Regions from separate parts of the Streptomyces sp. 3330 genome, predicted to be linked through region 1. Evidence: riboswitches for the same ligand, from Rfam matches in the RefSeq annotation. Region 1 holds a riboswitch; each other region holds the start of a gene.
What was found. A riboswitch is a leader RNA that binds a small molecule or an ion and turns the genes downstream of it on or off. The one in region 1 is predicted to bind S-adenosylmethionine.
Positions count from the first base shown of each region.

Region 2: linked by a shared signal. The riboswitch ahead of thrC (threonine synthase) and the one ahead of J2X68_RS23130 (amino acid ABC transporter permease) in region 1 are both predicted to bind S-adenosylmethionine.
Region 3: linked by a shared signal. The riboswitch ahead of J2X68_RS00235 (aminotransferase class V-fold PLP-dependent enzyme) and the one ahead of J2X68_RS23130 (amino acid ABC transporter permease) in region 1 are both predicted to bind S-adenosylmethionine.

Region 1 covers NZ_JAVDVA010000014.1:45,570-50,673, forward strand. Annotated here, with positions in the region: gene J2X68_RS23120 (DoxX family protein) at 58-558, shown strand; gene J2X68_RS23125 (glutathione S-transferase C-terminal domain-containing protein) at 1,019-1,915, shown strand; SAM riboswitch class IV at 1,982-2,101, shown strand; gene J2X68_RS23130 (amino acid ABC transporter permease) at 2,499-3,479, shown strand; gene J2X68_RS23135 (amino acid ABC transporter ATP-binding protein) at 3,476-4,279, shown strand; gene J2X68_RS23140 (transporter substrate-binding domain-containing protein) at 4,366-5,104, shown strand, end outside.
Region 2 covers NZ_JAVDVA010000003.1:129,710-134,813, reverse strand. Annotated here, with positions in the region: gene J2X68_RS06555 (ubiquitin-like small modifier protein 1) at 28-303, opposite strand; gene thrC (threonine synthase) at 300-1,601, opposite strand; SAM riboswitch class I at 1,620-1,785, opposite strand; gene J2X68_RS06545 (glucosyl-3-phosphoglycerate synthase) at 1,956-2,900, shown strand; gene J2X68_RS06540 (trehalose-6-phosphate synthase) at 3,018-4,430, shown strand; gene otsB (trehalose-phosphatase) at 4,418-5,104, opposite strand, start outside.
Region 3 covers NZ_JAVDVA010000001.1:45,401-50,504, forward strand. Annotated here, with positions in the region: gene J2X68_RS00220 (hypothetical protein) at 1-231, opposite strand, end outside; gene J2X68_RS00225 (rhomboid family intramembrane serine protease) at 405-1,190, shown strand; gene J2X68_RS00230 (Lrp/AsnC family transcriptional regulator) at 1,187-1,468, shown strand; gene J2X68_RS00235 (aminotransferase class V-fold PLP-dependent enzyme) at 1,501-2,862, opposite strand; SAM riboswitch class IV at 3,043-3,159, opposite strand; gene trpD (anthranilate phosphoribosyltransferase) at 3,239-4,303, opposite strand; gene J2X68_RS00245 (cytochrome bc complex cytochrome b subunit) at 4,445-5,104, opposite strand, start outside.

The sequences.
Region 1 (5,104 bases):
CGGGCACACGGGCGCGACCGCGGGTACGGGCGCCGCCGATGGCGAAGGGGTTGGGCGATGAGTGAGGCTTCGGACACCGCGCTGCTGCTCGTACGGGTCGTGCTCGGCGTGGTGATGGTGGCGCACGGCTGGAACCACTGGCGCGGCGGGGGCGGCATCTCCGGCACCGCCGGCTGGTTCGGCGGGCTCGGACTCACCCGCCCGAGACTCCAGGCATGGCTCAGCGTCCTCACCGAACTCGGCGCGGGCGTGCTGTTGGTGGCGGGTTTCCTCACCTCGCTGGCCTGCGCGGCCGTGCTGTCCGTGATGCTGGTCGCGGGCCTGCTCGCACACCGCCGCAACGGCTTCTTCGTGTTCAAGGAGGGCTACGAGTACGTCCTCGTCCTGGGCGTCCTCGTGGTGGCGCTGGGGGCCTGGGGGCCGGGGGAGTACGCGGTGGACGAGGCCGCGGACCTCGCGGTGACCGGCTGGACGGGCGCCGGGGTGGTGCTCGGGGTGGGCGTCGTCGCGACGGCCGGGCTGCTGGCGGTGTTCTGGCGCCCCCGGCGGGAGAGCTGAGGAGCCGCGCCCTGCGCGTCGGCCCGGGCGGCCCGGGCGGGGCGGATGCCGCCCCACCCGCCGCGCCGCCCTGCCGTGACGGGGCCCCTTCCCGGGGTGCCGGTATTCACCTGGTGGACGCCCCCTTGACGGCGGCTCGAGGCGGATCGACACTCGATCCGGGAATCCTAGTGAACGGGTAGGGAAACGATGGGGCGACGGGAGCCGACCACCGGCCGAGCGGGCCGCACGGCGTGGTCGTCACCCCTTCTCACCTCCCGCCGTCACATCGACCTGAAGCGCGTCTGCAGCGCCATCAGGTTCCAGGACTGAGCCGGGCCCGTCCCCGCGCCGAACCGCACCGGCGGTGTCCCCCGGACGCGGCCGCACCCGGCGCGGGCGGACGAGGTCCGCACCTCCCTCTTCGACGTCGCATCCGCCGCGCGCACGCCCGTCGTGCGTCCCGCCCCCGGGGAGAGTCATGTCCGTCACGCCACTGGCCGCCCACCCGTCCCCCCGACCCGCCGCCCCCTTCCGGGGCCGGATCGGCCGCGACGCGCGCAGCGGCCACTACGCGGTGCCGCGCCGCTACCGCCTCCATCTGGCCCCGGCCGACCCCGACTGTCTGCGCATCGCCGTCACCCACAGCCTCCTCGGCCTGGGCAAGGCCTGCCCGGTCACCTTCCTGCCCGCCGTCCCGGACTGCCCCGACGGAGGCCACTCCGCGCTGCGTCCGCTGTACGACGCCAGCGCGCACCGGTACACCGGACCCGCCCTCGCGCCCGTGCTCAGCGACGACTGGTCGGGGCGCATCGTCAGCAGCCACGGCCCCGACATCGCCCGTGACCTCGCCCGGCGCTTCGGCGCCGGCCGGCCCCCCCTGTACCCGTGCGGCGCGGAGTCGCAGATCGAGGCCGTCGAGCGGATGTGCGCCCAGGGCATCGAGGAGGCCGCCCAGCGCGCCGGAGCGGCCGACACCGCGGGGGCGGAGCGCGCCGCCGCCCTCGACACCCTGCTCGGCACGCTCGGGGTGCTGGAACGCGGGCTCGGTGCCCACGAGTACCTGATCAGCGATCAGATCACGGCAGCTGACGTCGAGTTGTGGGTCACCCTGGTCCAACTCGACACCGTGCACCGCTATCACCTCGACGCGGCCGCCGTGCACCGCGTCGCCGACCACCCCGCGCTCTGGGCCTACGCCCGCCGGCTGGCCGCTCACCCGGCCTTCGGCGCCCATCTTGACCTCGACGCCGTCTCCCGCCGTCATCACGCCCGTTGCCAGGGCCTGGAGGCCGCCGGCGCCGCCGTCCAGATCCTGGACTGGGAGACCCACGCGGCGGACGGTTCGGCGGTCCGACCGCAGGTCGACCGGCCCTGACCTGGTCCATCCACCGGACAGCCGTTGACATTCGTTCGGGCAACTGTCTTACTTACGGCCCAGAACGGTCATGAGCGTCAGCGACAAGCCCTGGCTTGCTGACCGGCAACCCTCGCTCCGCGGTGGGGTGCCCCAGGTGACGACCGGACCGACGTTTCGGTAATGACGCATCGGTAAGCGCGAGGGCCCCTCGGGGGCCGGAACAGTGATGGTGACGGACATGTACGCAGCTCTTCGGACGGCGCCGCGTCGCCCCCGGGGCTGCGTACGGCCGTACCTCGACATCCTCGTCGCCAACCGCGCCGTCGACCTCCTGCGCGTGAACAGCGCACTGTGTACCGCACCGGGCCGTGCCCGCTGTCGGGGCTGAACGAACCCCTCGCACCGCAGCCCCGCCTCCGCGTTCCTGACGAACACCGCCCGAGCGGTGTCCCGTTGTCCGCCCCACCCCGGTCTCCTGCACGCGTCCGTGCGCCATGCCCCGTTCGCGCCCGCGGAGCGGTTCCCACCGCCCCGCCGAAGCGCGTCCGGCCACGCACGTCCGCCGTGACCCGGGGTGTCCGACTCCCGCCGGAGCCCCCTCATGAGTGAACCCCCAGGCGCCGTGACCCTCGCCGAGGCCGCGCCCGCCGCCGTCGTCCCGTCAGAGAAGCGCACCGCCCAGCGCGTCCAGCCGCTGCGCAGGCCCGGACGCTGGATCGCCACCGCCGTGGCCCTGGTCCTGGTGGCGCAGTTCACCCACGGACTGATCTCCAACCCCTTCTACCAGTGGGACCGTTTCGGCTACTGGTTCCTGCGGCCGGTCATCCTCGACGGACTGCTGATCACCCTCGAAGTGGCCGCCTACAGCGCGGTGCTGGGCCTGCTCGGCGGCATCCTGCTCGCCCTCGCCCGGCTCTCGAAGAGCCCGGTGCTGCGCGCGGTGAGCTGGACCTACGTCTGGGCGCTGCGCTCCATCCCGCTGATCGTGGTGCTGCTCTTCCTCTACAACTTCAGCGCCCTGTACCAGACCCTGAGCGTGGGGGTCCCCTTCGGCCCGGCGTTCTTCCGCTTCGACGAGTCGCGGCTGGCCACCGACATGGTGATCGCCGTCGTCGGCCTCAGCCTCAACGAGGCGGCCTACGCCGCCGAAGTGGTCCGCGGCGGCATCCTCTCCGTCGACCAGGGCCAGCACGAGGCTGCCGCCGCGCTCGGCCTGCCCAAGCGCTACCAGTTCTGGAAGATCGTCTTCCCGCAGGCCCTGCGGTCGATCACGCCGAACTACGTCAACCAGCTGATCGGCCTGGTCAAGTCCACCTCGCTGGTCTTCTACGTGTCCCTGCTCGACCTGTTCGGCACCGCGCAGACCATGGGGGCCACCTACCCCGGCGACATCGTGCCGCTGCTGCTGGTCGTCACCGTCTGGTACCTGATCCTGACCAGCCTCGTCTCCGTCGTCCAGTTCTACGTCGAGCGGTACTACGCCCGGGGCGCCACGCGTTCCCTGCCGCCGACGCCGCTCCAGAAACTGCGGACCGGTCTCACCGACCTGCGGGCCCGCATCCGCCGGGAGGCCGCCGTATGACCACCGAGACCCTGCAGAGCTCCGAGATCGCCGGGATCGTGCCCGCCGCCGTCGAGGTGCACGACGTGCACAAGTGGTACGGCGCCCACCGGGTCCTGGACGGGGTGAGCCTGACCGTCCGGCCCGGCGAGGTCACCGTGATCCTCGGCCCGTCCGGCTCCGGCAAGTCCACCCTGCTGCGGGTCATCAACCACCTGGAGAAGCCCGAGATCGGCTACGTCAGCGTCAACGGCGAGCCGATCGGCGTCCGCCGGCACGGCGACCGGCTGCGCGAGCTGAGCGAACGGGCCATCCTGAGCCAGCGCGGCCGGATCGGCTTCGTCTTCCAGAACTTCAACCTCTTCCCGCATCTGACCGTGCTCGACAACGTCGCCGCCGCGCCGGTCGCCACCGGGAGACTCGCCAAGGCCGCCGCCCTGGAACTGGCCCGTGAACTCCTCGACCGGGTGGGCCTCGCCGACAAGGCCGCCGCCTACCCCCGGCAGCTGTCCGGCGGCCAGCAGCAGCGGGTCGCCATCGCCCGCGCCCTCGCCCTGCGGCCCGGCGTGATCCTCTTCGACGAGCCCACCTCCGCGCTCGACCCCGAGCTCGTAGGCGAGGTCCTCGCCGTCATCAAGGACCTGGCGACCAGCGGCACCACGCTCGTCATCGTCACCCACGAGGTCGGCTTCGCCCGTGAGGTCGCCGACCGGGTCGTCTTCATCGACGGCGGGAAGATCGTCGAGCAGGGCCCGCCGGGCGAGGTCCTCGACAGACCGCGGCACGAGCGGACACGGGACTTCCTCAGCAAGGTGCTCTGACACCGACGGCGAGGTGCTCCGGCACCGACGCGCCCCACGACTTCCCCCCACGCCACCACCCAGCTCACCAGCGACAAAGGACGGCCATGTCTGCCCACTTCACCCGACGCAGCCTGATCCGCGGCATCACCGCGGCGACCGCGGTCGCCACCCTCGCCACCGGGCTCGCCGCCTGCGGTGGTGACAGCGAGGCCGCCACCACGACCGGCAGCGCCGCCGGCAGCGTGACCATCGGCCGGGTGTCCAACGGCGCCGCCGAGGAGACCGCCCTGAAGGTCTCCGAGGTCAAGTCCATCAGCGCCGAACTGCCCGACGCGATCAGGAAGAGCGGCAAGCTGAACATCGGCATCGGCGCCCTGCCCTCCGGCTTCGCCCCGCTCGCCTACGTCGGCGACGACCAGAAGACCCTCACCGGCGCCGAGCCCGACCTCGGCCGGCTGGTGGCCGCGGTCCTCGGACTGGAGCCGGAGACGAAGAACTTCACCTGGGAGAACCTCTTCGTCGGCATCGACAGCGGCAAGGTCGACGTCGGCTTCTCGAACATCACCGACACCGAGGAGCGCAAGAAGAAGTACGAGTTCGCCTCCTACCGCCAGGACAACCTCGGCTGGGAGGTCAAGAAGTCCAGCACGTGGAACTTCGACGGCGACTACGAGAACCTCGCCGGTCTGACCGTCACCGTCGGCTCCGGCACCAACCAGGAGAAGATCCTCCTGGAGTGGAAGAAGAAGCTGGAGTCCGAGGGCAAGAAGCTCACCGTCAAGTACTACCCGGACCGCAACGGCATCTACCTGGCGCTCGCCAGCGGCAAGATCGACGCGTACT
Region 2 (5,104 bases), on a different contig from region 1:
TTACTACCGACGGGTACTGAACTACGGTCAGCCGCCGGCGACGGCCGGGATGATGGAGACGCCGGCGCCGTCCGGAGTGGCCGTCTCCAGACCCTGCTCGAAGCGGACGTCGTCGTCGTTCACGTACACGTTGACGAACCGGCGCAGCTTGCCCTGGTCGTCCAGGACGCGCGCCGCGATGCCCGTGTGGTTCTTCTCCAGGTCGGCGATGACCTCGCCGAGGGTGGCTCCCTCGGCCTTCACCTCGGCCTGGCCGCCGGTGTAGGTGCGCAGGATGGTGGGGATGCGGACGTTGACGCTCATGACGCGAGGCCAGCCTCTCGGAAGGAGTCGAGGTTCGGACGGATGGTCGCGGTCAGCCCGGTGCCGGCCACCGCGTCCAGGGTCTTCAGTCCGTCGCCCGTGTTGAGGACGACGGTCGTCTTGGTCGGGTCGAGAAGACCGTTCTCGATCAGCTTGCGCGTCACACCCACGGTCACACCGCCGGCGGTCTCCGCGAAGATGCCCTCGGTCCGCGCCAGCAGCTTGATCGCGTCGACGACCTGCTCGTCGTTCACGTCCTCCACCGCGCCGCCGGTCCGCCGCGCGATGTCGAGGACGTACGGACCGTCCGCCGGGTTGCCGATGGCCAGCGACTTGGCGATGGTGTTCGGCTTCTGCGGGCGGACCACGTCGTGCCCGGCCTTGTAGGCCACGGACACCGGAGAGCAGCCCTCGGCCTGCGCGCCGAAGATCTTGTACGGCTTGTCCTCGACCAGCCCGAGCCTGATCAGCTCCTGCAGGCCCTTGTCGATCTTCGTGAGCTGGGAGCCGGAGGCGATCGGCACGACCAGCTGGTCCGGCAGCCGCCAGCCGAGCTGCTCGCAGATCTCGTACGCCAGCGTCTTGGAGCCCTCCGCGTAGTACGGCCGCAGGTTGACGTTGACGAAGCCCCAGCCCTCGCCCGCCGGGTCGCCGATGAGCTCGGAGCAGAAGCGGTTGACGTCGTCGTAGTTGCCCTCGATGCCGACGAGTTCGCCGCCGTAGATCGCGGCCATGACGACCTTGCCCTGCTCCAGGTCGTGCGGGATGAACACGCAGGACCGGAAGCCCGCCCGGGCGGCCGCGGCGCCGACGGCGCCGGCCAGGTTGCCCGTGGAGGAGCAGGAGAGCGTGGTGAAGCCGAAGGCGCGGGCGGCCTCGATGGCCTGGGCGACGACACGGTCCTTGAAGGAGTGCGTCGGGTTGCCGGAGTCGTCCTTGACGAAGAGCTTGCCGGCGTCGACGCCCAGTTCCCGGGCGAGGTTGTCGGCCTGGACGAGCTTGGTCCACCCGGGGTTGATGTTGGGCTTGTCGGCCACGTCCGCGGGGACGGGCAGCAGCGGCGCGTAGCGCCAGATGTTCGCGGGGCCCGCCTCGATGCGCTTGCGGAGCTCCTCCGTGTCGTAGGAGGAGAAGTCGTAGGCGATCTCGAGCGGGCCGAAACACTCCTCGCAGGCGAAGACCGGGCCGAGGGGCACGCGGTGGCCGCACTCGCGGCAGCTCAACGCCGAGGCCGGACCGAGGTCGACAGCAGAGGACGTCGTGGAGTCGGTGGTGCTTGCAACAGTCTGCGCAGCCATGTGAGGCGAGGCCCTTTCTCCTCATCTTCCTCACGACGCATCTCGCCGTGAGACGGATTTGGCACCTTCCCGAGCCGGGAGCCCCGCGGAGCGATCACCACGTGGATCGGTGATCGTTACGAGACCGGCTGGAGGGTTGCCGGGGCTTCATCGGGCCGTATCCCTCTGCCCCTCTGGATGAGCGGTATGAAGTTGTGAACGGGAGGAGACCTCGGACATGCGATGGTCATCCGCGTTGTTCAAGACTGTAACCGAAGGCCAGGACAGTTGAGATAGTCGTCCGAACCGCGAGATGGATCACACGGTCACCTCCCGTGCACCCGGTGTGATCACGACAGTGAGGAGCCGCAGACTGTGCTTCGAGAAACTGAGCGCTGGCTGGCCACCCGCTCCTGGTCCGTCACCGATCGTCCGCTCCACCGGATCCTGGCCGCGAAGCGCGCCACGAACCAGTCGGTGTCCGTCGTCCTGCCCGCGCTGAACGAGGAGGAGACGGTCGGTGACATCGTCGCGGTCATCCGTCACGACCTCATGCACCAGGTCCCGCTCGTCGACGAGATCGTGGTCGTCGACTCGGGATCGACCGACCGTACGTCCGAGGTGGCCGCGGCGGCCGGCGCGCGGGTCGTCCACCGGGACGACATCCTGCCGCGGATACCGGCCGTGCCCGGCAAGGGCGAGGTCCTGTGGCGCTCCCTGCTGGTCACCACCGGGGACATCGTCTGTTTCATCGACGCCGATCTGAGGGAGTTCTCCTCGGACTTCGTCACGGGGATCGTCGGCCCGCTGCTCACCGACCCCGGGGTGGATCTGGTCAAGGGCATGTACGACCGTCCGCTGGGCGGCGCGGCCGGCCAGGGCGGCCGGGTCACCGAGCTCATGGCCCGCCCGCTGCTCAACATGCACTGGCCGCAGCTGGCCGGGTTCGTGCAGCCGCTCGGCGGCGAGTACGCGGCCCGCCGCAGTCTGCTGGAGCAGCTGCCCTTCCCCGTCGGCTACGGCGTGGAGCTGGGCATGCTGGTGGACGCCCTGCACCTGGTGGGCCTGGACGCCCTCGCCCAGGTCGACATCGGCGTGCGCAAGCACCGTCACCAGGACGGACAGGCACTGGGCCGGATGGCCGCGGCCATCTACCGCACCGCCCAGCTCCGGCTGGCCCGAGGACACCTGATCCGCCCGTCCCTCACCCAGTTCGAACGGAGCACGGACGGCTTCGAGCCGCGCACCTACTCCGTGGACACCGAGGAAAGGCCGCCGATGGCGGAGATCGCGGAGTACGCGACCCGCAAGGTCGCCTGACCGCCGGACGGGCCGTATACGGCAGGGCGCCGCCACCGGCGACACGGCCGGATACGGCCCGTCCACACAGCGCGACCGTACGTTTGAGCGTTTCCCGACCGGGCTAGGTTGAGGCGTATGGCTTCCACGCACGACACTCCCGCCCGGGCCGCCGAGGTGCTGGTCGCGTCCAACCGCGGCCCGGTCTCCTACGAACTGCGCGAGGACGGCTCGCTGCACGCGAAACGCGGCGGCGGCGGGCTGGTCTCCGGCCTGTCGGCCATCGGACCCGAGGCGGGCGCCCTGTGGGTGTGCTCGGCGCTCTCCGAGGGCGACCGGGAGGCGGTCCGGCGCGGGGTCGGCGAGGAGGGCGTGCGCATGCTGGCCGTCCCGGCCGACGTGCACGCCGACGCGTACAACGGCATCGCCAACTCCGTGCTGTGGTTCGTCCACCACCTGCTCTACCAGACGCCGCTGGAGCCCACGTTCGACGCGGAGTTCCGCCGCCAGTGGGCGTCGTACGAGACCTACAACCGGGCGTTCGCGCAGGCGCTGGCCGAGGAGGCGGCGGACGGCGCGGCGGTGCTGGTCCAGGACTACCACCTGTGCCTGGTCCCCGGAATGCTGCGCGAGCTGCGCCCCGACCTGCGCATCGGACACTTCTCGCACACGCCGTGGGCGCCGGTGGACTACTTCGCGCTGCTGCCGGGGGACGTCCGTGAGCAGTTGCTGCACGGCATGCTCGGCGCGGACCGCCTGGGCTTCCTCACCCGGCGCTGGGCGGACGCGTTCACCGCGTGCTGCACGGAGTTCACCGGCGGCCCCGGCAAGACGCAGATCGGCGTGCACGGCCTCGGCGCGGACGCCGACTTCCTGCGCGAGCGCGCGCACCGGCCGGACGTCGACGAGCGCATGGCGTCCCTGCGGGCGGAGATCGGCGAGGGCCGCAAGGCGATCGTCCGCGTCGACCGCACCGAGCTGTCCAAGAACATCGTGCGCGGGCTCCTGGCCTACCGGCAGCTGCTCGACGACCACCCGGAGTGGCGCGAGCGGGTCGTCCATGTGGCCTTCGCCTACCCCTCACGGCAGGACCTCGCCGTCTACCGCGACTACACGGCCGAGGTGCAGCGCCTGGCCGAGGAGATCAACACCGCGTACGGCACGCCCGGCTGGACCCCGGTCCTGCTGAACCTCAAGGACGACTTCGCCCGCTCCCTCGCCGCCTACCGGCTGGCCGACGTGGCCCTGGTGAACCCGATCCGCGACGGCATGAACCTGGTCGCCAAGGAGGTGCCGGTCGTCTCCGACGAGGGCTGCGCGCTGGTCCTGTCCCGGGAGGCCGGGGCCTACTGGGAGCTGCGCGAGGACGCGATCACGGTGAACCCGTACGACGTCCTGGAGACCGCTCGCGCCCTGCACGAGGGGCTGACCATGAAGCCGGAGGAGCGGGCCGCGCGCACGAAGCGGCTGTCCGCTGCGGCGACCGCGCTTCCCCCGGCCCGGTGGTTCCTGGACCAGCTGAACGCCCTGCGGGAGATTCAGCCGAGCTGAGCGGCCAGCTGCCGCAGCAGCCGTACGACGCCGGCGGGCCCGTCGACGACGAGGTCCGCGCGGTCCGCCAGTTCACCGACCTCGGTGCTGCCGCTGCACACCAGCAGCCCGGGGACGCCGTCCGCGCGGAGCTTCTCCACGGCGGCGAAGGCGGGCAGGTCGCCGAGGTCGTCACCGGCGTAGAGGACGGAGCGCGCGCCGGTCTCGCGGACGTGCTCCAGCAGGGCGACGCCCTTGTCCATGCCCGGCGGGCGCAGCTCCAGGACCATCCGGCCGGGTTCGACGATCAGGCCGTGCCGGCCGGCCAGGTCGGTGAGCGGGGCCCGCAGCGCCTCGAAGGCGGCCCGGGGGTCGTCGGCGCGGCGGGTGTGGACGGCTACGGCCCGGCCGCCCTTCTCCTCGACCGAGACCCCGGGGTGGTCCCCCGCGGCGGCCAGGACCCGCGGGAGTTCGGCGCGGACGGCGGCCACGCCCGGGTGCGGGGGCGGGGCGCTCAGGGCGCCGGTGCGGGCGTCCCAGCGCTCGGCGCCGTAGTGGCCGAGGACGGAGAGGTGCTCCAGCCCTTCGGCCCCGGCGAACCCGCCGCGCCGTACGGCGACCTCGGCGGGCCGCCCGGTGATGACGGCCACGGCGGCGACCTTCGGCGCGAGGGCCGTGAGCGCGGGGACGGCGTC
Region 3 (5,104 bases), on a different contig from region 1:
GGCGCCGGGCCGATCCACGAGTTCCACCTGGTCCACGGCGTTGCACCAGCGGCACCGCACCGACTCGATGGTCTCACTGACCACCTCGCGCTCCTCGACCTTCGGCTCGCCCGCGAGATCGAGGTGCACGTACTCGACGACCTTCGACGAGCGCGTCACGTCGAACCGCGTGAGGTTGCCGCAGAGCGTGCAGCGCCACCGCGTCGTGGCGGTCGGCAGGGGAACCGTCATCGTGGCTTTCCACATCCTTCTGGTGTCGTGCTTCCAGTTGCCGGGGTCGGGCCGGAGGCTCCCCCGCGTGTATGGCTCGTAACCCTACGGCCTGGCGGGTACTCGCCGCCCATCCGTCCGCGGCGGCGAGGCGGTCCGGGCGACTGCGTCCGGTTACGTCATGCTTTGTTCTCGTGAGCGGCAACTGGAACGGGACGGTCGGCAGGGTGGTCCGCGACCGCCCGGCGCCGGTGACCTACGCACTGATCGCCCTGTGCTGCCTGATCTTCCTGATCGGGCCCGCCTCGGGCTTCAACCCGGTGTACGGCTCCGGCGACGAGCTGCTGGCCGCGCAGCGCGCCTACTTCCGGCGCTGGGGCGTGGTGCCCGGCGAGCTCTTCGAGGGCACGCCACGGGCCGCCCTGACCCCGGCCACGGCCCTGTTCGTCCACGGAAGCTGGGTGCATCTCCTGGGCAACATGCTCTTCCTCTACGTCTTCGGGACGATGACCGAGGGCCGGATGGGCCGCGTCGAGTTCACGCTCTTCTACCTGGGCTGCGGCTGTCTGGCCCTGCTGGGCTATGCGGCCGCCAACGCCGAGTCCTCGCAGTCCCTGGTCGGCGCCTCCGGGGCGATCTCCGCGGTGCTCGGCGCCTTTCTCTGTCTGTTCCCACGGGCGCGGGTGACCAGTCTCCTGCCGTTCCTGTTCTTCCTGCCGCTGCGCTTCCCCGCGTGGGTCGTGCTGCCCTTCTGGGCGGCCCTCCAGTGGGTCGCGGCGGGGCGGGCCCCCCAGGGGCCTGGGGTGGCCTATCTGGCGCACCTGGTGGGCTTCGGCCTGGGGCTCCTCTACGCGTGGGCCCGTTTCGGCGTCGGGAAGGGCCGGACGGGAGGCCCCGGAAGGGCAGCGGCGGGAGACGGGCGGGCGCGTAGAGTGAAGCCCGCCCCAGCTCCGGCTCCCGAGGGAGAGAACCAGCCGTGATCACCGCGATCGTCCTCATCAAGACCAGCGTGGACCGGATTCCCGAGATCGCGGAGCGGATCGCTTCGCTGGACTCCGTCAGCGAGGTCTTCTCGGTCACCGGGACGTACGACCTGATCGCCATGGTGCGGGTGAAGGAGCACGAGGACCTGGCGGAGGTCATCCCGGGCAGCATCAGCAAGATCCCCGGGGTCGAGGGCACGGACACACACGTCGCCTTCCGCACCTATTCGCAGCACGACCTGGAGGCGGCGTTCGCGATCGGGCTGGACTCCTGACCGGCTGAACACCGCCTCCGGCGGACCGTCGCTCACACCGCGGGCACGCAGCGGCCGTCTTCCGTCCGGTACTGCCACCGGGCGCCCTCGCTCACCAGTTCGCGCACCGCGTTCACGAAGCGCTCCACGTGCTCGTCCGGGGTTCCCGCGCCGAAGCTCACCCGGATCGCGTTGAGGGACTTCTCGCCGGGCGCCGCCTCGGGTGCGCCGCACTCGCCCTGGGTCTGGGGGTCGCTGCCCAGCAGGGTGCGCACCAGCGGGTGGGCGCAGAAGAGGCCGTCACGGACCCCGATGCCGTACTCGGCGGACAGGGCGGCGGCGAAGTGGGAGCTGTTCCAGCCCTCGACGACGAAGGAGATCACGCCGACCCGCGGGGCGTCGTCGCCGAACAGGGACAGCACCCTGACCTGCGGGACCTCGGCCAGTCCGGCCCGGACCCTCCCGATCAGGTACTCCTCCCGGGCGACCAGGTCGTCGAAGCCCGCCTCGGTGAGGGCCTTGCAGGCCGAGGCGATGGAGTAGGCGCCGATCACGTTCGGGGAGCCGGCCTCGTGGCGGGCGGCGCTCTCGTGCCACTCCACGTCCACTCCCCCGTCCTCGCGCCGGGTGACCTTGCGGCTGGCGCCGCCGCCCGCGAGGTAGGGATCGGCCGCCGCCAGCCAGTCGGCGCGGCCGGCCAGCACGCCGGCGCCGAAGGGCGCGTACAGCTTGTGACCGGAGAAGGCCACCCAGTCGACGTCGAGCTCCCGCACGGAGACCGGGTGGTGCGGGGCCAGCTGGGCGGCGTCCAGGACGATCCGGGCGCCGTGCGCGTGCGCGGCGGCCGCCAGCTCGCGTACCGGCCACAGCTCGCCGGTGACGTTCGAGGCGCCGGTGACGCAGACCAGGGCCGGACCGTGCGGGTCGCGCTCGGCGAGGGCCCGCTCCAGCGTCCCGACGGCCTGGCCCGGGGTGCGCGGCGCGTTCAGGTACGTGACCCGGGCGTCCTGCCAGGGCAGCAGCGAGGCGTGGTGCTCGGTCTCGAAGACGAAGACCTGGCAGTCGGCGGGCAGGGCGCGCGCCAGCAGGTTGAGGGAGTCCGTCGTCGAGCGGGTGAAGACCAGCTGGTCGTCGGAGCGGCAGTCCAGGAACTCGGCCACCGTCCTGCGGGCGTTCTCGAAGAGGTCCGTGGACAGCTGCGAGAGGTAGCCGGCGCCGCGGTGGACGCTGCCGTAGTACGGGGCGTAGGCCGCCACGTCGTCCCAGACGCGCTGGAGGGCGGGGGCGCTGGCCGCGTAGTCGAGCGCCGCGTAGGTGACCTCGCCGCCCGTCACGAGCGGGACCGTGACATCCCGGCCCAGAACGGGCAGCGGGGCACAAACCGTACGGGCGGTGGCAGCGGTGGAGACGGACATGGCGAACTCCCGTGTGAGGCAAGGGGGAACCGCCGTGCGAGCGGACAGGGCTCGAGCACGGAGGAAGGTGAAAGGGGTATGCGGAGGCGGGGCTCTACGCCCTATCGCATTCGCTTGCTCACGGAAGGCTCCCTCGAACGACCAGGACCCCTGGCGGTACTCACTCAGACGAGTGCGAGGGGTCCGCGCTTGCCGTAGACCTCGCTGCCTACGGCCTGGTCTTCACCCGGGGCACCCCGCCACGGACGGAGGGTTGCCGGACAGTCGGCCGGGGCCTCATGACTGTCACTCATGACCTGACACAGGAACGTACGTGAAGTGATCGCCGTCCCGCAACCCGTGTCCGGATCGCGGGACGGCCATCGGCCGTGCGGCGCTACGCGTTGGTCGCCGCGACCCAGCGGTCCAGCGCCCGCTTGGCCGCCCCCGAGTCGATCGACGCGGCCGCCTTGTCCATGCCGAGGCGCAGTTGCTCGGCGAGGGTCCCGGAGCCCGGCTCCAGGGCCACGAGGGCCGCCGCCGAGTTCAGCAGCACGGCGTCCCGCACCGGGCCCTTCTCGCCCTCCAGCAGGCGGCGGGCGACCTCCGCGTTGTACGACGGGTCACCGCCGCGCAGCGCCTCCACCGGGACCAGGTCGAGCCCGACGTCCCGCGGGTCGAAGGTCTCCTCGGTGACCTTGCCGTCGCGGACGACCCACACGTGGGAGGTGGCCGTCGTGGTCAGCTCGTCGAGACCGTCGTCGCCCCGGAAGACCAGGGACGAGTTGCCGCGCTCGGCGAAGACGCCCGCGACGACCGGCGCCATCCGCGGGTCCGCGACCCCGACCGCCTGGGCCCGCACCTTGGCGGGGTTGGTGAGCGGGCCGAGCACGTTGAACACCGTGCGGATGCCCAACTGGCCCCGGGCGGCGCCCACATGACGCAGCGCCGGGTGGAACTTGATGGCGAAGCAGAAGGTGATCCCGGCCTCCTGGGCCACCTCGGCCACCCGCCGCGGGGTCAGCTCCAGATTGACGCCGAGCTTCTCCAGGACGTCGGAGGCGCCGGACGCGGAGGACGCGGCCCGGTTGCCGTGCTTGACGACCGTGGCGCCCGAGCCGGCCACGACGATCGCCGACATCGTGGAGATGTTGACCGTCTTCGCGCCGTCGCCGCCCGTGCCGACGATGTCGACGGTCGGGCCGGGCACCTCGATCAGGTTGGCGTGCTCGTACATCGCCCGGACGAGCCCGTTGATCTCCGCGACGGTCTCGCCCTTGGCCCGCAGCGCCACCACGAAACCGGCGATCTGCGCGTCGGTCGCCTCCCCGCGCATGATCCGGTCCAGCGCCCAGAACGTGGCGTCGGCGTCCTGGTCGCGACCGTACAGCAGGCCGTTCAGCACCTCGGGCCAGGAACGGCCCGCCGCGGTGTCGCCTCCAGCGGGGGTCACAGCGCTCATAGCCGCTCCTGTGTGTCGTCGTGTGCGTCGTGCGCCTCGTAACGAGGTGCACCCCACCCTATCCAGCCGGTGGGCACGGCAAAGGGCCCCGTCCGAAGACCGGACGGGGCCCTTTCCTGTGGCGTGGCGACGCCTCAGCGATCAGTGGTGGCCGTGGCCGCTCGTGATCTCCTTGTACTCCTCCACGGTGGGCTTCGGAATCTGCTGGTCCTCACCGAAGTACGCACCGCTGATCTTGGCGCGGAGCTTCTCCTTGCCCTTCACCTTGCGCTCGACGCCGTTCTCGTCGACGGCGGCGCCGATCGCGGCCGGCTCGTACTGCTCGTGCGCCGTGAGGGTGTGCAGCTGCTCCTGGCTGAGCGGCTCGTGGATCTCGATGAACTCACCGTGCGGCAGGCGCTTGATGGTGCCGGTCTCGCGACCGTGCAGCACCTTGTCCCGGTCCCGGCGCTGGAGGCCGAGGCAGATCCGCTTGGTGACGATGTACGCGATGACCGGTCCGGCGATGAAGAAGATCCGGACGAACCAGGTGATCGCGTTGATCGACAGGTGGAGGTGGGTGGCCCACAGGTCGTTGCCACCGCCGACCAGCATGATCATGTACATCGTGACCCAGGCGACGCCCAGCGCGGTGCGCGTCGGGGCGTTGCGCGGCCGGTCCAGGATGTGGTGCTCGCGCTTGTCGCCCGTGACCCACGACTCGATGAAGGGGTAGAGCGCGAGGATCGCGAGCAGCACGCCGAACAGGAGCAGCGGGATGAACACGCCCAGGACCAGGGTGTGGCCCCAGATGTTGATCTC